Regions from separate parts of the Rodentibacter caecimuris genome, predicted to be linked through region 3. Evidence: riboswitches for the same ligand, from Rfam matches in the RefSeq annotation. Region 3 holds a riboswitch; each other region holds the start of a gene.
What was found. A riboswitch is a leader RNA that binds a small molecule or an ion and turns the genes downstream of it on or off. The one in region 3 is predicted to bind thiamine pyrophosphate.
Positions count from the first base shown of each region.

Region 1: another riboswitch for thiamine pyrophosphate. It lies ahead of thiB (thiamine ABC transporter substrate binding subunit); the one in region 3 lies ahead of FEE42_RS11465 (ABC transporter substrate-binding protein).
Region 2: another riboswitch for thiamine pyrophosphate. It lies ahead of FEE42_RS00975 (hypothetical protein); the one in region 3 lies ahead of FEE42_RS11465 (ABC transporter substrate-binding protein).

Region 1 covers NZ_CP040863.1:2,456,199-2,462,862, forward strand. Annotated here, with positions in the region: gene ompA (porin OmpA) at 367-1,437, shown strand; gene FEE42_RS11955 (LemA family protein) at 1,549-2,130, shown strand; gene FEE42_RS11960 (TPM domain-containing protein) at 2,141-2,590, shown strand; gene FEE42_RS11965 (TPM domain-containing protein) at 2,583-3,380, shown strand; gene grxD (Grx4 family monothiol glutaredoxin) at 3,465-3,794, shown strand; TPP riboswitch at 3,910-4,003, shown strand; gene thiB (thiamine ABC transporter substrate binding subunit) at 4,042-5,040, shown strand; gene thiP (thiamine/thiamine pyrophosphate ABC transporter permease ThiP) at 5,047-6,654, shown strand; gene thiQ (thiamine ABC transporter ATP-binding protein) at 6,647-6,664, shown strand, end outside.
Region 2 covers NZ_CP040863.1:201,268-207,931, reverse strand. Annotated here, with positions in the region: gene thiE (thiamine phosphate synthase) at 1-147, opposite strand, end outside; gene thiD (bifunctional hydroxymethylpyrimidine kinase/phosphomethylpyrimidine kinase) at 148-978, opposite strand; gene thiM (hydroxyethylthiazole kinase) at 971-1,762, opposite strand; partial or broken gene tenA (thiaminase II) at 1,782-2,429, opposite strand; gene FEE42_RS00975 (hypothetical protein) at 2,443-2,652, opposite strand; TPP riboswitch at 2,729-2,820, opposite strand; gene FEE42_RS00970 (TonB-dependent receptor) at 2,986-5,157, shown strand; gene FEE42_RS00965 (ABC transporter ATP-binding protein/permease) at 5,215-6,664, shown strand, end outside.
Region 3 covers NZ_CP040863.1:2,344,438-2,351,101, forward strand. Annotated here, with positions in the region: gene fdhD (formate dehydrogenase accessory sulfurtransferase FdhD) at 245-1,057, shown strand; gene FEE42_RS11465 (ABC transporter substrate-binding protein) at 1,140-2,180, opposite strand; TPP riboswitch at 2,239-2,326, opposite strand; gene uvrD (DNA helicase II) at 2,709-4,889, shown strand; gene FEE42_RS11475 (ABC transporter permease subunit) at 5,059-6,060, shown strand; gene FEE42_RS11480 (ABC transporter permease subunit) at 6,074-6,664, shown strand, end outside.

The DNA of each region.
Region 1 (6,664 bases), 110 kb from region 3:
GATATATGATGTAAAAAAGAATGTCGATTTTTACAGCAGGAACCTAGTATAAAAAGGGGAAAAGCAAGGGAAAATAGACTAGATTATTACTGAACAAGAATTCATTTATTGCATTGATTGTTTAATAAATAAACAAAAATGACAAAAAAAGTTTGATCTTTGAGTTTTTTATAGGATAATAATCTTACTTTTGAACGTTCCTTTGGCGATACAAAGGAATTGAATTTGTCAAAAGGATAGATATAGGGCAAATTCAAAACCCTAGTTAAGCAAATGTTTAGAGTGTTACTTATTTTATAAAGTTCACGATAGACGAGGAAACTTTTCTTATTTTTATCAATCGATGACTAAATAGAGGACATCAAAATGAAAAAAACTGCAATCGCATTAGTAGTAGCTGGTTTAGCAGCAACTTCAGTAGCTCAGGCAGCTCCACAAGAAAATACTTTCTATGTTGGTGCTAAAGCAGGTTGGGCATCTTTCCATGATGGTTTAAAACGAGTCGACTCAAAATATGTTGGTCACGAAAATGGTTTCGGTGTTAACCGTAACTCTGTAACTTACGGTGTTTTCGGTGGTTACCAAGTTTTAAACCGTGACAACTTAGGTTTAGCGGTAGAATTAGGTTACGATGATTTTGGTCGTGCTAAATTCTCTAAAGGCGAAAAAGTTGTTTCAAAACACACTAACCACGGTGCACACTTAAGCTTAAAAGGAAGCTATGAAGTGTTAGAAGGCTTAGACCTTTATGGTCGTGCTGGTGCGGCATTAGTTCGTTCAGACTATAAAAATGCTAAGGGTGTTGCAGAGGAAGGTAGCGTTTGGGGTACTCGTGCTCACAGCTTAAAAGTGTCTCCGGTATTTGCAGCAGGTGTTGAGTATGCATTACCTTCATTACCAGAGTTAGCATTGCGTGTTGAATACCAATGGTTAACTTCTGTTGGTAAAGATAACAAAATTGCAGAAGATGCAGACTATACTCCGTGGATCGGTTCTGTAACTGCTGGTTTATCTTACCGTTTCGGTCAAGGTGCTCCGGTTGTTGCGCCTGAAGTTGTAAGCAAAACTTTCAACTTAAATTCTGATGTTACTTTCGCTTTCGGTAAAGCAAACTTAAAACCACAAGCACAAGCAACTTTAGACGGTATCTATGGTGAAATCGCACAAGTAAATAGCGCTAAAGTAGCCGTTGCTGGTTACACAGACCGTATCGGTAAAGATGCAGCAAACTTAAAATTATCACAACGTCGTGCAGATTCTGTAGCTAACTACTTAGTTGCTAAAGGTGTTGCAGCACAAGACATCACTGCTACTGGTTATGGTGAAGCAAATCCTGTTACCGGTGCAACTTGTGACGCGGTTAAAGGTCGTAAAGCGCTTATCGCTTGCTTAGCGCCAGACCGTCGCGTTGAAATCGCAGTTAACGGTACTAAATAATTTCATTTAGTTATCCGTTGATGGATTAAATAGAAAAAGGCCTAAACTTCGGTTTAGGTCTTTTCTTTTAGTAAGAAGAATTTTGTTAATTTTATTAATAGGAACATTATCATGAAAAAATGGCTTGTTATTATCCTTGTTGTTATCGTGGCAGGATTTACTTTAATGTCTAGTTATAACGGTTTAGTTAAAGCGGAAGAAGAAATTGATTCTGTGTGGGCAAACGTAGAGTCTTCTTATCAACGCCGTGCAGATCTCATCCCAAATTTAGTAAATACAGTGAAAGGGCAAGCAAATTTTGAACAGCAAACCTTAACGAATGTGATTGAAGCAAGAGCAAAAGCGACACAAACTAAAATTGATCCTGCAAATATGACGGAAGAACAACTTGCTCAATTCCAGCAGGAACAAAATCAAGTGGGATCCGCATTATCCCGATTACTTGTTACTGTTGAACAATATCCGCAATTAAAGGCGCATGAAGGCTTTATGAATTTACAAGCACAACTTGAAGGAACAGAAAATCGTATTAATGTTGCCCGTAATAAGTTTAATGATGCAGCTCGATTGTATAACCAAAAAGTGCGTCAATTTCCAACAAAATTTGCTGCGTTGATTTTGGGTTTTAAAGAAAAACCTTACTTTAAATCCTCAGCCGGTGCTGAAAATGCGCCAACAGTAAATTTTAACTAGGACATAGCGGATGAAATTCCTTTCAAGAATCCCTGTTGATAAAAAACAAATTGAGGCGGCAATTGCTCGCCTTGAAAGTCAAAGTTCGGCAGAATTACGGGTTTATATTGAACGTAAATTACCAAAAACCGAAAAAGGATTATCGGCGATTGAGCGAGCATTACAAATTTTTGGTGAGCTTGATATGCATCAAACGGCAGCAAAAAATGCAGTATTAATTTATGTTGGATACAAAAATCATCTTTGTGCCATTATTGGTGATAAAGGAATTCATCAATTTGTCGATGATGCTTATTGGCAAAAACAATGTGATTTAATGATTGCACGATTTAAGGAAAAAGCCTACACACAAGGTATCGTTGAGGCGATTGAACATATTACCGATACCTTAAAAACGCATTTTCCTATTCAAGTTGATGACAGAAATGAGTTGCCAAATGAGGTGATTATTCATGACTAAACTTTTGCAAATCATGAAAAGTGCGGTTGTTTTTATCTTCGTTTTTTGGGGCGCTTTTGTCTCTGCCGCACAGTTTCCGCCTACGCCAAATCCTTTCCATTATGTGAATGATTACACCAATACGCTTTCCTCACAGCAACGGCAACTTCTAGAAAACAAACTGGTCTCTTATGGAGAGGCAACCAGCTCGCAAATTGCCGTTGTGCTTGTACCGACTACCGGTGAATATGAAATTGCGGATTATACTTTTGCCTTAGGTGATAAGTGGGGAATAGGGCGTAAGCAGCTAAATAACGGCGTTTTAATGTTAATTGCAAAAAATGATCGCAAAGTATTTATTGCGACAGGGCAAGGTTTAGAAGGGGTATTACCGGACGCTTTTTTATCACAGGTTATCCGCAATGCAATTTTACCGCAATTTAAACAAGGGCAGTATGCACAGGGTATTAATGACGGATTAAATGACATAATCGCTGCAAGCCAAGGGGAATACGGTGCTTATCAAATGGAAGATAGTGAGTTTGATAAATATATTCCTTTCATTATGGTGCTGGTGTTTATTGCCTTTGTTGTGTTTGGCGAATATCAATATCATAAAGATGAAATTTATATCAGCCCGAATCAGCGTGATCAATTGAATCGAATTGTGCGTCAATCAACATTATCCCGCCGTCGCGGAGGCTCTGGTTTTGGTGGGGGATTTGGCGGCGGATTCGGTGGTGGCGGTTCATCGGGAGGCGGTTTTGGCGGTGGAGGATTCGGTGGCGGCGGTGCCGGCGGAAGTTGGTAAACCTGACATAATTACTCAAGTTCTAATTTGTGATACCTCTAACTTATGTTAGAATACGTGCCTCTATTTTTTACGGGGAACATTATGGAAACGTTAGACAAAATCAAAAAACAAATCAGCGAAAACCCGATTTTAATTTATATGAAAGGCTCACCAAAATTGCCTTCTTGTGGTTTTTCTGCTCGTGCGGCAGAGGCATTAATGAACTGCAAAGTACCTTTTGGTTATGTGGATATTCTTCAGCATCCGGATATTCGTGCTGAGTTACCTGCTTATGCTAATTGGCCAACTTTCCCACAATTATGGGTAGAGGGTGAATTAATTGGTGGCTGTGATATTATTCTGGAAATGTATCAAGCAGGTGAGTTGCAAACGTTATTAAGCGAAGTTGCAGCAAAGCACCAAGAAGCATAATCTTCCATCCTTAAAACCCGTTTATTGCGGGTTTTATTTTGTCTAAATTTTGTGATCAAACTAACAGTTTTGTTTCAAGGTGCTTGTATATTTTAAAAAGTTTATATAGACTTTTAACCCTTAGTCGGGGTGCTAACATTGTTTGGCTGAGAGATACCCGTGAACCTGAAACAGATAATGCTGGCGTAGGAAACTAACTCTTTTCATTAGGCTGTTTCTTCATTTCTATTTTTATAAGGACAGTACAATGAAGAAAATAATCCTCATTTCAACCGCACTTTTTGCTGCTTCTGCATTTGCTCAAACTGCTGCACAACCACTCACTGTTTATACTTACGATTCTTTTAGTGCCGATTGGAGTGCCGGGCCGAAAGTCAAAAGCGGCTTTGAAAAACAATTTCCACAGTGTCAGTTAAATTATGTTGCCTTTGATAATAATGGTACTTTGTTTAATCGTGTACGCTTAGAAGGAAAAAAAATTAAAGCGGATGTGGTATTAGGTTTAGATAATCATCAAATTGATGAAGCCAAAAAATTAGCAATGTTTGAGCCTAACCAAGTGGATCTTGGTAAATTGGCATTACCGCTAAAATGGGATGATCACACATTTTTGCCTTTTGATTTTGCAAAATATGCTTTTATTTACGATAAAAATAAATTAACTAACCCACCAACAAGTTTGAAAGAATTGATTGCGCGTAAAGATCTAAAAGTGCTATATCAAGATCCGCGAACCAGTAGTATCGGACGCGGTTTATTACTTTGGGTAAATGCCCTTTATCCGCAGTCGGAAGCACAAAATGTCTGGAAAACCTTGTCAGAACACACTGTAACGATTACAAAAGGTTGGACAGAAGCCTACGGTGCATTCTTAAAGGGGGAGGGGGATCTCGTGTTAAGCACAAACACCTCGCCAATTTACCATATTCTTTCTGAGCAAAAAGATAATTATATGGCTACGGAATTTAGTGAAGGCGGCGTATTACAAGTGGAAGTCGTTGCTAAAGTGGCGAACCGTAATAATGCTTGCGCGGATCACTTTCTTGATTATTTGATTTCACCGGAAGCACAAGCCGATATTGCGAAAAATAATGTGATGTTACCGGTCATTGATAGTCCTATCGAAAGTCATATTGATGCGCTAAAAAAACATACTCAAAATACGCCGGTACTGGATACGTCAAAAGTCACGGGAGAACAATTAAAAACTTGGATTAATCAGTGGCAAAAAGCACTTTCTAAATAGTTTCTAATGATATCGTTGTTTTCTTATCCGCATTTCCGTCCTCGTCATTATATTGGCGGAAGTGCGGTTATTTTTTTCATTGTTTTGCTTTATAGCACATCGCTTTCTGCAGTATTTTCCGTCGGTGGAAATTATTCTTGGGAGGCTTTCAAGCAGGATGACTATTTACATCAAGTTATCTTTTTTAGCTTCGGGCAAGCCTTTTTGTCAGCATTGCTTGCTGTGCTGCTCGGGGCATTATTTGGACGTGTGTTTTTTTATCAGCCTTTCCCGGGAAAACGTCTTATCCAGCGTTTACTTTCCCTTACTTTTGTGTTGCCGGCGCTTTTGGCGATCTTTGGCTTACTCGAAATTTATGGCACAGAGGGTTGGTTAAGTCGGCTAATGCAGTGGTTAGGGATTAATTGGAAACCGACAATTTATGGGTTGAACGGTATATTAATTGCCCACCTCTTTTTTAATATTCCCCTTGCTGCGAGGGTAACGCAACAAGCCTTGCAAGCTATTCCCTCAGAACAACATCAGTTAGCCGCACAATTAAATATTCAAGGTTGGCAATTTTTTCGTTTAATTGAAATGCCTTACCTTAAAAACCAGCTTTTACCGACTTTTGTTCTCATTTTTATGCTGTGTTTTACCAGTTTCACCATCGTGCTTTCTCTTGGTGGCGGGCCACAAAATAGCACTTTGGAGGTTGCTATTTACCAAGCGATCTTTTTTGAATTTGATTTTCCTAAAGCGGCTTTATTTGCCTTGATTCAATTTGTTTTTTGCTTTGTATTATTTGGAGTATCCCAAATTTTTGCTAAACCGCCGGAAACCAACCTTTCCCAATGCTATATTTGGTTGATGCCGCCATCAAGTGCGGTCAAAATTTTTAATGTTTTTATTTTGTTTAGCGTATGTTTATTTCTTTTCATACCATTGCTGAGTATTGTGGTGGAAGGGGTGAGGGCACCGGAATGGTTTAGTTTTTGGCAAGATCCCCAATTATGGAAAGCGTTAATCTATTCCCTTTCAATGGCACCCGCTTCAGGTGTATTAGCGATAGTGTTTTCTTTTTTATTACTTCTGCTTTCCCGCCAGCTACAATGGCTTCATTTTCCTGTGTTTGCAACCCTCATTCAAACCGGTGGTATGATGATTTTAGCCGTACCAACGTTAATTCTCTCGGTAGGATTATTTTTAATTTTACAGGAAATGGATTTTAGCAATGTTCATTTATTTTTAATTGTCGTGCTGTGTAATGCGTTAGCCGCAATGCCTTTTGTCATTCGAATTTTAAGTACACCGATGATGCAAGCTACGCAGTATTACGAAAAATTGTGTTTATCGCTAAACCTTAAAGGGTGGCAACGCTTCAAATTAATTGAATATCCCTTATTAAAAACACCGCTAAAATATACCTTTGCTTTGGCGACAACACTCTCTTTAGGGGATTTTACGGCAATTGCCTTATTTGGTAGTCCGGATTTTACTTCTTTACCGCACTTGCTTTATCAACAAATCGGACAATATCGGAGTCAAGAAGCGGCGATTACGGCATTGATTTTGCTTAGCTTATGTCTTGGATTATTTATGTTTATTGAACACAATAGGGAAAACCATGATTAAATTAAAACAA
Region 2 (6,664 bases), 460 kb from region 3:
ATCCCGAAATTGGAAACAAGTAATACCGCCGTCTAATGCTTGTTTTAATACAGAAAGTAAATTTTGTGCATTATTTTCCCCCAAATGCCGACAATCTTGCGTTCCCGCTACAAAGTAAAGCGGTAGGATTTCTCGAATTTTTTGCATTTAATCATTCCTCTTTAAATTAACTAAATCACGATAAGCCCAATGGTTTGTCGGCCCGTGCCCATGACCGATATTGAGCGGCTGACTAATTGCTGCCGTAATAAAATCTTTGGCAATTTTGACCGCACTTTGCAACGGTTTTCCCTTCGCCAATTCTGCCGTTAAACAAGCGGAAAAGGTGCAACCGGTGCCATGCGTATGTGGCGTATAAAAACGTGGGCTTTCCAATACAAAATAACCACCATCGTCAAGCAAAACCCAATCTTGGCATTGTTCACTCTGCGAGTTCAGGGAATGCCCGCCTTTGATAATCACATTACGTGCCCCTAACTTTTGGAGGGATTTTGCCGCTTTTTGAATGCTCATTTCATCGTAAATCGTCATCCCCGTTAAGGCTTCCGTTTCAGGAAGATTGGGAGTAATCACATCCGCCAGCGGGAGCAAATGTTCAATAAGTGCCGAAACCGCCTGCGATTGTAAGAGTGGTGCGCCGCCTTTCGCGATCATCACAGGATCAAGAACCAAATTGCCAAATGGACGTTCTTTAAGAGATTCCGCCACACATTCAATAATTTCCGGCGTTCCGAGCATGCCAATTTTCACGCTTGCAATATTGAAATCGTTTTTCACCGCTTGTAGTTGTGAACGAATGGTTTTCAATGGAATAGTGTGAATATCAAATACTCCCTGTGTATTTTGAGCCGTTACGGCAGTCACCACTGAAGTACCGAACACACCTTGCATTTGAAAGGTTTTTAGATCGGCTTGAATACCCGCACCGCCGCCACTATCCGAACCGGCGATGGTTAATACTTGGGGAATATTACTCATTGATCCGCCCTTTATGTGCAATCGTTTCAGGGGAAAGCGCCGCTAATTCATCTAATAAACGAATTTGGAATTGGCCGACTTGAGTAGTCAGACCTTGAGCGGCAAGTTCGCCCGCAACGGTATAAGCGACACAGGCTTCGAGGGTTGCCGCAAAATGATCGCCCGAATCCACAGCTAAGAAAGCCCCACAGACCGCACTGAGTAAACAGCCCGATGCCGTTACTTTAGGGAACAACGGCGTACCATTATGCACCGTAGCGGTTTGCCTACCGTCGCTGATGACATCAACTTCCCCACTAATCAATACAACACAGCCATGCTGCTTTGCGACACGTTGGGCAACGGCTTTCAAATCGACGTTACCTTGTCCGGCATCCACGCCTTTCGCTTGCCACGCTTCACCTGCAATTGTTGCCAATTCACCGGCATTACCACGAATTAGTGCAAATTTTATTTCAGACAACAGCTGACGTATGGTCTCTCGCCGATAGCTCGTTGCTCCTACGCCGACAGGATCAAGCACAACAGGGATCCCTTTCGCATTTGCCGTTTTACCTGCCAACAACATAGATTTTTGTTCTTTGCCGATCAATGTGCCGATATTAATCACGAGAGCTTGGCTTAAATTTGGCATTTCGACCATCTCCCCTTCGCTATCGGACATCATCGAGGAAGCCCCTAATGCCAATAATCCGTTGGCACTAAAATTAGCCGCAACAATGTTGGTAATATTATGAATGAGCGGATTTTGCTCACGGATTTTTGTAAGATAAATAGATTCCATCATAGTCTCCTTTTTGTGGTTAAGATAAATCTAATCCCATTTGCCAGAAATTAATTTCCATACGTGTCGCCGTGGTAAAAATGTTCTGAATATGGGTAAGTTGAGTCGGGTTTAATGATTGACAAAGTGATGTCAAAAAATCAGCCGTTTCTGCTGCGGCTTGCTGAAAATCAGCACTTGAATAAACATCAATCCAAGACTGATAAGGATTATTCGGCAAGCGTGGATAATGCGTTGTGATATAGTAAGCCGCTTGAGCATAACCAACGGCACAAGGCGTAATAGCGGCATAAAGCTACGCCAATCCGCCCGTCATTCCCACATCCAATAAGTAACGCGTATAAGCCACACAAGCCGGGCTTTCCGGCGTGTTTATCATCTCTTGTTCACTGATCCCCCACTGCTTGCAATAATTAATATGTAATTGAATTTCTTGGCTAAGAATGTCTAATGTTTTGCGTGGCACCGCCATTTCTGCAAAGTTTTTTGCTTTAAAAATACCCAATGCAAAAGCGCGGCTGTAATGAAAAAGATAGCGATAATCTTGTTTCAAATAATGTTGAAAACAACGTTTAGCTAACGTGCCTTGAGCCAGTTGCCGAACAAATTGATGCTCAATATAGTGTTGCCAATGAGGTTGTGCCCGTTCAATAAGTTGAGTGATCATTTTGTCTCCTTATTTAAAGTTCTAGCGTAAACCACGCTATACATAGATTAGGTTCAACATTGATTTGTTCTTGAACCGAACCCTGAATATCAATACTTTCGCTCAAACGTAACAACGTCGATTCGCCTGATGAACCTAATAATTTTTTAGAAAGAAATAAATTAAGCCGCTCAAATAAGGCTTGAACAGCAAAGTTAAGACTTAAATTCCGGATATACGCCATTGCCGACTCTCAAAATTAATAAGAGATTTGAATAGGCGAGAATGAAAAATTAAGAATGGAATGAAAAATGAAAAGATAATTTGGCATATTAGTTTCCTACGTCAGTGCTAACTGTTTCAGGTTCACGGGTATCATCTCAGCCACATCGTGGCACCCCGACTAAAGTGATTAAGAGTCTATACCGCCGCTGAAGAAAAAACAAGCAAAAGTGCGGTTATTTTTCTCTAAATTTTCATTTAATAGCAAATACAAATTATTCCTATTGAGGCAAATAATTATTTTCAGTTATACTTACCGCTCTTTTTTATTACATCAATTTTAAGGAAAGCAAATATGGCGTTTAAACACAGTATTCTTTACACCGCACTTTTTACCGGTGTATCTGTTTCAGTGTTGGCGGAAACACAAACCGATGTCAGCTCAAGTTCCGAAATGGTATTGGATCAAGTGAATGTCGTCACCGAATTGGAAAAAGCAAAAGCCGCTGGTGAAAAACAAAAAGAAATTGTTAATCTCAGTTTACTTGGGATGCAAACTGCATTTACTTCGCCTATTGCGGTTGTTCACTATGATGAAAAAGCCTTTGAAAATTCTCAACAACGTAATCTTTTAGACGGGATTGCTAAAATTGATTCTTCAGTAATGAATTTCGGTGGAGAAACCAATACGTTATCGGGAATTTATGTGCGAGGATTACAACTGGATGCCCGTCAAATTACGGTTAACGGATTAGCGGGACTTTATTCTACTTATAGCTCCCCAACCGCTGCCGTTAGCTCGGCTCAGTTAATTAAAGGTGCTTCAACGGCTGTCGCCGGAATGGATCCTGAGGGTGCCGCCGGTTCTTCCTTAAATGTTGAGACCAAACGGGCGACTGATAAAGACATTAATCAACTTGGTTTTGCTTGGTACAGCAACAATCGTTTACAGGAAACCTTTGATTTTGGTCGCCGTTTCGGTGCAAATAAAGAATGGGGTATCCGCCTAAACGGGAAATATCGTGATGGTGATACGGCACGCCGTAATTATGACGAACGAAACAAAGAATTTGCTGTGGGTTTAGACTATCGTGGTGAGAAATTCCGTGCCGGTATTGATTATATGTACACCAAACGGGCAACACATGGCGGTCGTGCACGTATTCAAGATATTCAGCGCTTAAACTATCGTTTACCAAGCTCCCCAAGCGGCGATACAAATTTTGTGCCGTATTGGAACGGTCAAACCACTCAAGATCAAACCATTATGGGAACCTTTGAATATGAGCTGCCTTATAGCATGGTGTTATCCGGTGGCTTGGGTTATATGGAATCACGCTATTACGGCAAATTCGGTCAAGTTCGAATGATGGATGAAACCACCTATACCGAACAATATCGTTTACAACAACTAAGAGCGATGGATTACCATATTCGTACAACAAGCGGAAATCTAAAATTACAAGGTGAATTTGAAACCGGTTCGATCAACCACAACTGGAATTTAGCGTTTGATGCGGTAAGACGCCAACGTGATTTCGATCAGGGGGCGGTTTTAAATCAAAATGTTTATTCCAATATCAACCTTTATCACCCGCAATTTATTACATCCCGTCAGCCTAATAGTGCTGTAACGCAGGGCGCAACGAACGAAAAACTAGCGAGTTACAGCCTTGCCTTTGCAGATACCGCTTCATTTATTGATGACACAGTTCGTTTAACACTCGGCGGACGTTTCCAGTGGATTAAACAACACGCCCTGCCTTATCCGGCAAAACCAAGCCGAGATGTTCGTTATCACGAAAATCGTTTTAGCCCAATGGTGATGGCAGCCTATGTACCTAATCCAAACTTAACTTTTTATGCCAATTATTTAGAAGATTTGGAACCGGGTGCAACCGATGAGGATACCGGCGTTATGGCAAAACCGGTTGTTAGCCGACAAATCGAATTAGGGGTGCGCAAAAACTGGAAAGATCTTGCGACCACAACCTTAAGCATTTACCAATTATCACGCCCCGGTATTCATGCTAAAACCGGACAGGAACAAGGCAAAGAACGTAACCGTGGCATTGAATTAAATATCTACGGAAATCTGCTAAATAGTACATTACGCCCAAGTTTAGGTATCACTTACAATCAAGGAAAATTAATTGATTACCCAAGTTTTGCCGGCTCGATTATCAACGGCTCACAAGTTGCCAGCCCTCGTTGGATTGCTAAAGCCGCCGTTGAATGGGATACCCCGTTTATCAGAAATTTAACACTCAATGCGGCAATTCAATACTATGGAAAATCCTATCAAGATTATTCTGAAAAATTTGCCTTTCCATCTTATACAACGGTTGATGCAGGTGCCAAATATGTGGCGAAATTAAGTGAGCAACAAAGCCTAACATTCCGTGTTGGAGTAGAAAATTTATTTAATAAATCATACTGGCAGGTTCAGCGCGGCCGTTATGATCGCAGCTTTGCCGTGTTAGGTATGCCTCGCACTTATTGGGCTAACGTAGAATATTCCTTCTAATTCATTGAGTCTTATCAGGGCGAAACACTCTCGCCCTTTTTTCATTGATAAACATTTATGAACTGGCAAACCGAACTCAATAATAGTTTAAACTGGATTTTGACCGCACTTTTTTGGGTGATAATCTACTTTATCCTTACAATTACGGCATTAAAACAAACAACTTTCGGCAAAAAATTTTGGCGAATTGCCTCGCCGTCCATTACCAAGCAAAACCGGGTTAAACTTATCGCCATATTGCTATTGCTTTTCCTAATGATTTTACTTGAAGTACGGTTTAGCGTGCTGAATTCATTCTTTTACAATGGCTTATACAGCTCAATGCAAGAATTGGCGTCGGATAAATTCTGGTTCTTTGCCAAACTTAATGCACTTTTGGCACTCATACAGGTGCTTCACGCCATTGTCGATTATTTTCTTCGCCAAGTATTTGAAATCCGCTGGTTAGAAAGCCTTAATGCTATTTTGGTGAAACGCTGGCTGGAAAATAAAAAATATTACCGTCTCAAATATGAGCAAGATCTGCCCGACAATATCGATCAACGTATTGAACAAGATGCCCGTGAATTTATCGGCAGTACCGTACAAATTGTGCGGGGTATGATTAACTCCGTGCTGACGACCATTGAATTTACTATTATTCTCTGGTCGCTTTCAGGCGTTCTCAGTCTATTTGGTTTACCGATTGAAAAAGGTGTAGTGTTTTTCATTTATGCGTTCATCATTTTTGCCACACTGATGTCTGTCTGGATCGGGCATCCGCTCATCAAACTTAATTTTAATAAAGAAAAACTCAACGGCGATTATCGTTATTCGTTAATTCGGGTGCGTGATAATGCGGAAAGTATTGCCTTTTATCATGGTGAGCCGAAAGAGCAAATTTTACTGAAAGATAAATTTTCGCAAATCATTGGCAATCGTTGGGCGATTGTCTTAAAAATGCTTGGTTTGGACGGTTTTAACAACGGTGTTACTCGTTTCGCCAAACTATTACCATTAATGCTACAAGCCCCCCGCTTTTTTAGCGGACAAATCAAACTGGGCGATATGCACCAAACCGTGCAAGCATTTAATCGATTAATGACCGCACTTTCTTTCTTCCGCTTATTTTATGAAGAATTTACCTTATATCAGGCACGTCTTAACCGTCTTTATGGTTTTATAACCAAATTAGATGAATTGGATAAGTCGGGAATCTCCCAACCTTATACCTGCTCCAATCGAGTGGCATTAAAAGATTTTGGTGTAAAAGATGAACAAGGACGCATTTTATTAAATAACATAAATGTGGAACTTGAAAATGGTGATGCACTACTCATTCAAGGGGCGTCAGGTACAGGTAAAACCACCTTACTCAAAGCCATTGCCGGCATCTATCCTTTTGAAATTATCGGTATTGCAGAACACCCCTGTATGGGAAGTTTATTTTTACCGCAACGCCCTTATATGCCACAAGGAACGCTGCGTGAAGCTATTTGTTATCCGGACATTAATCCTCATCACCCGG
Region 3 (6,664 bases):
TGAGATATTATTAGATAGTAAAGAAATTCATCTAGAAAATTTAGTTGATTTCGTTAGAATAACGCCGATCAACAGACTAAATTGAGTATAAAAAAACATCAATTTAAGCTTGTCGTAGAATACCTATTTTTTAGTGATAAATCCATAATCAAAATGCATTATATCCACAAAATACGTGACTAAGATCACGAAATTAGCAAGAAAACTTAACATTTTCGTTACATGATTAATAGGCAGGTTATCAATGAATGGGTTAATTGAACAATCCATCAATTTTTTTTTAAAAAAGCCAAAAACATCAGAAAAATCAACCGCACTTTTACAAACAAAAAACGATTTGCTCGCTGTTGAAACCCCGGTTTCACTTGTTTATAACGGTATTTCTCATGCTGTGATGATGTGTTCTCCGCAGGATTTAGAAGATTTTGCTTTAGGTTTTTCTTTAACGGAAGGCATTATTAATCAACCTGCTGATATTTATGGTATTGATGTACAAGAAGTGTGTAATGGCATTGAAGTGCAAATTGAGCTTTCCAGTCGTCAATTTATGGCACTTAAAGAACATCGACGAAATCTTACCGGACGTACGGGGTGTGGAATTTGTGGCACGGAACAGTTAAACCAAGTATATAAAAACTTTCCTAAATTAGACCGCACTTTTCAGTTTGATGTTAGTTTGCTCGATAATTGCCTTTCTACGTTGCAGGAAAATCAACAATTAGGTAACCAAACCGGTGCAACCCATGCCTGTGCATTTTTTGATTTACAAGGCAATATACTTGCTATTCGAGAAGATGTTGGACGTCATGTAGCATTGGATAAACTGCTTGGTTGGTATGCTAAAACCGATAAACAGGGTTTCATTTTGACATCAAGTAGAGCAAGCTATGAAATGGTGCAAAAAGCAATTTCATGTCGAGTAGAAATGTTAGTCGCAATTTCCGCGGCAACGGATTTGGCGGTAAAAATGGCTGAAACTCATCATTTGACATTGGTAGGGTTTGCAAGAGAAGGTAAGGGGAATGTTTATACAGGAAAAGAGCGGTTAATTTTTTAGGTGTTTTTCGCGATAAAGTGTTTCATTAATTCTTATCATAAAAAAGACGAGGCTGATTGAATCGCCTCGTCTTTTTTGAAGTTTATTCCCCTTTTACTTCTTTCATCCAGCGATCAATTAAACGTTTCGCTTCTTGGTCGGCGCCAAACCGAATGAAATCAATATCAATTAATTTTAATTTCATCGGATTGGGGAGATTTGGGTGCGATTTTGCGTGGATATTGGTCGGTAACTGATAAGAATCAGCTTCACGCCACGGAATTTCTTGTGCTTCGGCGGACAGGACAAAATCAATAAAACGTTTGGCATTTTCTAAATTTCGTCCGTTTTTGATAATACTTGCAGCCCCTAGGGTGTAACCGACTCCTTCGCAAGGCAAGATGCCGACAACAGGCGCGCCTTTATCTTTTTCACGTACATAGGCGTGCATAAAACTAATATTCACTGCCGTTGCACCGGTAGAAAGATTGCTGGTTGCCATGCCACTTTTGGTATATTGGTTGATATTTTTGTTTAAGGCTTTTAAATAATCGAACGCTTTATCTTCACCCATAATTTCGATTAAGGTCGAAAGAATACTATATCCCGTACCGGATACACGAGGATCGGGATATTGCACTAAATCCTTAAATTCCGGTTTTAATAAATCCGCATAACATTGTGGCTTGGCGATGTTTTTTTCGGTAAGGGATTTTTCATTTATCCCAATGCCAAGTTCCATCAAATAAATAATTGAAGTGGTATCCCCGCGTTGTTCTACCAATTTTTTAAATTGAGGCATAATATCTTTTTGTTCAGGGGAACGATAAATCGCAAGCAAACCGGCATCTCGTGCTTGAAGGTGCGGTTCAAAGGTTCCGCCATACCAAACATCAGCTTGAGGATTATCTTTTTCTGCTTTGAGCTTGCCTAGCACAGTGCCGGTGCTATGACGCACAAATTGTGTTTCAACATGATATTTTTTGCTAAATGCTTGTGAAACTTTCTCGCAGGTAGTGTTTTGAACGCTGCAATAAACAACGAGTTTTCCTTGTGTCTCGGCATGATTTGGTAAACTGAAACCTAAAAGAGTACAAAGTGCGGTAAATTTTAAGGTATTTTTTAAATGCGCATAGTGGGTCATCATGCATCCCTACTTATTATTAATTGATGAATTAAAGAAAAAAGTAAGTCAGCCCTTGAGGAAGAGAAGATTAGTTTCCTACGTCAGTGCTAACTGCTTCAGGTTCACGGGTATTTCTCAGCGATTTTGCACCCCGACTAACCGAATCCACTATAAGCTGTCCCCCTATTTTTGTAAAGTCGGATCTGTTTATTGTTGCTGTCGTTGTGATGTTTTAAATGTACAAATATATGGAGTTTTTGTCATGAAAAATAGTGGTTGAAATACAAGCAGCCGCCTTCAGGAGGCTGTGTATTGAAACATTCCGAAGTTACTTGATGAAGCAGCGAAAAAAGGCAGCCGCCTTCAGGCGGTTGTGTATTGAAACATCTTTGTAGTATTCATCTACTCTCAAATCTAAAGCCTCCGTCTTGGAATAGTTGAGTATTAAGTGATTACAGACCTTTTGTTTAAAACTATAGTTAACGCTAGATTCGCTTACAAATAATGTCTATAATGACTGTAAATTTAAACAGATAAAATAATGTTATGACGGATATTTCTGAATTACTTGATGGGTTGAATGATAAACAGCGTGAAGCGGTTGCGGCTCCCCTTGATAACTGTTTAGTGCTGGCTGGGGCGGGAAGCGGTAAGACCCGAGTATTAACTCACCGTATTGCTTGGTTGATGGCAGTAGAAAATATTTCTGAAGGGAGCATTATGGCGGTGACTTTTACCAATAAAGCCGCAGCGGAAATGCGCCATCGTATTCAAGAAACATTAGCCAAACATTCCCAACACAGTTTATTCGGAATGTGGATTGGCACTTTTCACAGCATTGCTCATCGTTTATTGCGTGCGCACCATTTAGATGTCGGTTTGCCGCAGGATTTCCAAATTTTGGATTCGGAAGATCAATTGCGTTTAGTTAAACGCTTACTAAAATTGCACAATTTTGATGAAAAAGCCTTTCCTCCCAAACAAGCTTGTTGGTACATCAATAATAAAAAAGATGAAGGTTTGCGCCCGCACGAGATCGAGGATTTTAACGATCGCCAAGAGCGTGAATGGATTAAAATTTATCAAATTTATCAAGATACCAGTGACCGTGCGGGATTAGTGGATTTTGCGGAGTTATTGATTCGTGCTTATGAATTATTTGAAAAAAAACCGCTGATTTTGCAGCGTTACCAACAACGTTTTCAACATATTTTGGTAGATGAGTTTCAGGATACCAATAAAATTCAATATCAATGGATCAAAACCCTTGCCGGACAGAGCGGAAAAGTGATGGTAGTGGGGGATGATGATCAATCTATTTATGGTTGGCGTGGCGCACAAGTTGAAAATATTCAAAAATTCCTGAAAGATTTCAATGCCAAAACCATTCGTCTTGAACAAAATTACCGTTCTACCGCGAATATTTTAAATAGTGCAAATGAATTAATTGCCAATAATACGGATAGGCTTGGGAAAAATTTGTGGACGGAAGGGGAAAAAGGAGAGCCTGTTGGAATTTATGCCGCTTTTAATGAGCTGGACGAAGCCAAATTTGTGGCGTCGCAAATTCAGGATTGGGTGGATAACGGGGGAAAACTGGATGATTGTGCCGTGCTTTACCGTAGCAACAGTCAATCCCGCGTGATTGAGGAGGCTTTAATTCGTAGTCAAATTCCTTATCGGATTTATGGTGGGGTGAGATTCTTTGAACGCCAAGAAATTAAAGATGCCTTAGCCTATTTGCGTTTGATTAATAACCGACAAGATGATGCGGCATTTGAACGCGTGATTAACACGCCGACACGAGGGATTGGTGACCGCACTTTAGATGTCTTACGAAATTTAACACGTGCACGTCAAATTACATTATGGCAGGCGATACAAGTTGCCATCCAAGAAAATATGCTTGCGGGACGAGCATCCACCGCATTATTACGCTTTCAAGAATTAATTAATTCTTTGCAGCAGGATACCTTTGAAATGCCGCTTTTTGCTCAAACGGATTTTGTGATTAAACATTCCGGTTTGTATGAAATGTATAAACAGGAAAAGGGAGAAAAGGGCGAAGTGCGGATCGAAAACTTGGAAGAATTAGTCACTGCGACACGTGAATTTATAAAACCCGATGAGGCGGATGACATGACGGATCTTACTGCTTTTCTAACTCATGCCTCGCTTGAAGCGGGAGAGGAACAAGCTTCACCGCATCAATCTTGTGTCGAAATGATGACATTGCATTCCGCAAAAGGATTGGAATTTCCCCGTGTATTTATCGTCGGCGTGGAAGAAGGTCTGTTTCCGAGTTTCCGCTCTTTTGAAGAGCCGGGGCGTTTGGAAGAAGAACGCCGTTTGGCGTATGTCGGTATTACCCGTGCAAAGAAAAAATTGACCATTTCCTATGCGGAGAGTCGTCGTTTATATGCAAAAGAAGAACGCCATCTCCCATCCCGTTTTATCGCAGAGTTACCGCGAGAATGTATCCAAGAAATTCGTTTGCGCGGAACGGTTACACGGGCAATGAATCTAGCGAAAGTGGGAACGCTGTCTCATTCGATAGAGAATGAAAACGGATGGAAAATGGGGCAAAAAGTGAAACATGAAAAGTTTGGTGTCGGTACGGTGATTAATGTTGAAGGGAGCGACAATAACACAAGATTACAAATTGCTTTCCAAGCCCAGGGCATTAAATGGCTGATTGCGCATTTGGCAAAGTTAGAAAAGATGTAATTCCCTTCTCATATTCCAACAAGACATAGCCAATAACCTTTAGTGATTTGGCAAAGTAAGCTAAAGTGCGGTAGAATCCGATAGATTTTTTATTTTACCTATTGGTTTTTTTGAAAAGTGCGGTGAATTTTGACCGCACTTTTTGTTAAGTGATTATCAACAAATTCCCATGTTTAAATTTATCTTCAAACGTATTTTGATGGTGATTCCAACTTTCATTGCCATTACTTTTGTCACCTTTGCTCTCATCCATTTTATCCCAGGTGATCCGGTAGAAATTATGATGGGGGAACGGGGCTTAACGCCTGAGGTTCACCAGCAAATGATGCATCAATTAGGTTTAGATCTTCCTCTATATCAGCAATACTTCAACTATATTGGTAATGTGATTCAAGGGGATTTTGGCGCTTCATTTCGTACACAACAACCTGTTATTACCGAGTTTTTTACCCTTTTCCCGGCTACGACTGAGTTGGCTTTTTTTGCGTTGCTTTGGTCGCTACTCGGTGGCCTGATACTCGGCACAATAGCTGCGGTGAAAAAAGACAGTTGGATTTCTCATGGAGTAACGACTATTTCACTGACTGGTTACTCTATGCCTATTTTTTGGTGGGGCTTGATTCTGATTTTATATGTGTCTCCTTCCCTTGGTTTACCGCAAGGGGGGCGTTTAGAAAACGATTTTTGGATCGATACGCCAACAGGTTTTATGCTGATTGATAGTTGGCTTTCCAGTGTACCGGGTGCGTTTGAAAATGCGCTGAAATCCTTGATTTTGCCTGCCATTGTATTAGGCACAATACCGCTTGCGATTATTACGAGGATGACCCGCTCCGCTATGTTGGAAGTATTAGGCGAAGATTATATTCGTACGGCTAAAGCAAAAGGGCTCAGTTATACACGTATTGTGATTGTACATGCGTTGCGTAACGCGTTGATTCCGGTGGTGACCGTAGTGGGATTAATTGTCGGTCAATTACTTTCCGGTGCGGTATTGACGGAAACGATTTTCTCGTGGCCGGGTATTGGAAAATGGATTATTGATGCCATTCATGCACGGGATTATCCTGTACTGCAAGGCGCCGTTTTAATTATCGCCACGATTATTATTGTGGTGAATTTAACCATTGATTTGCTTTACGGCGTGGTAAATCCGCGTATTCGTCATTGATGTAGGAGAAAGAATGACAGACACAACTTCAATGTTAGTGCCTAGAACGCCTTTACAAGAATTTTGGTTTTATTTTAAGCAAAATCGAGGTGCGCTCATCGGGTTAATTTTTATTCTGGTTGTGGCATTTATCGGTATATTTGCTTCCTATATTGCCCCTTTTGACCCAGCTGAGCAAAATCGTACCGCACTATTATTACCTCCAGCTTGGTATGAGGGTGGCAACGTGGCTTATTTACTTGGTACTGATGATATTGGTCGGGATATTCTTTCACGTATTATTTATGGTACCCGAATTTCAGTTTTTGCCGGCTTTGTCATCGTGATCCTTTCTTGTTTGTTGGGAACGAGCTTAGGATTGCTTGCCGGTTATTATGGTGGCGTATTGGATACGGTTATTGTGCGTTTAATTGATATTATGTTGGCAATTCCGAACTTATTGCTGACTATTGTCGTTGTTTCGATCTTAGAGCCTTCTTTACTGAATGCAACCTTGGCTATTGCGGTGGTATCTATTCCAAGCTATGTTCGTTTAACCCGGGCAGCAGTGATGAATGAAAAAAATCGGGATTATGTAACCTCATCTAAAGTAGCGGGCGCGGGG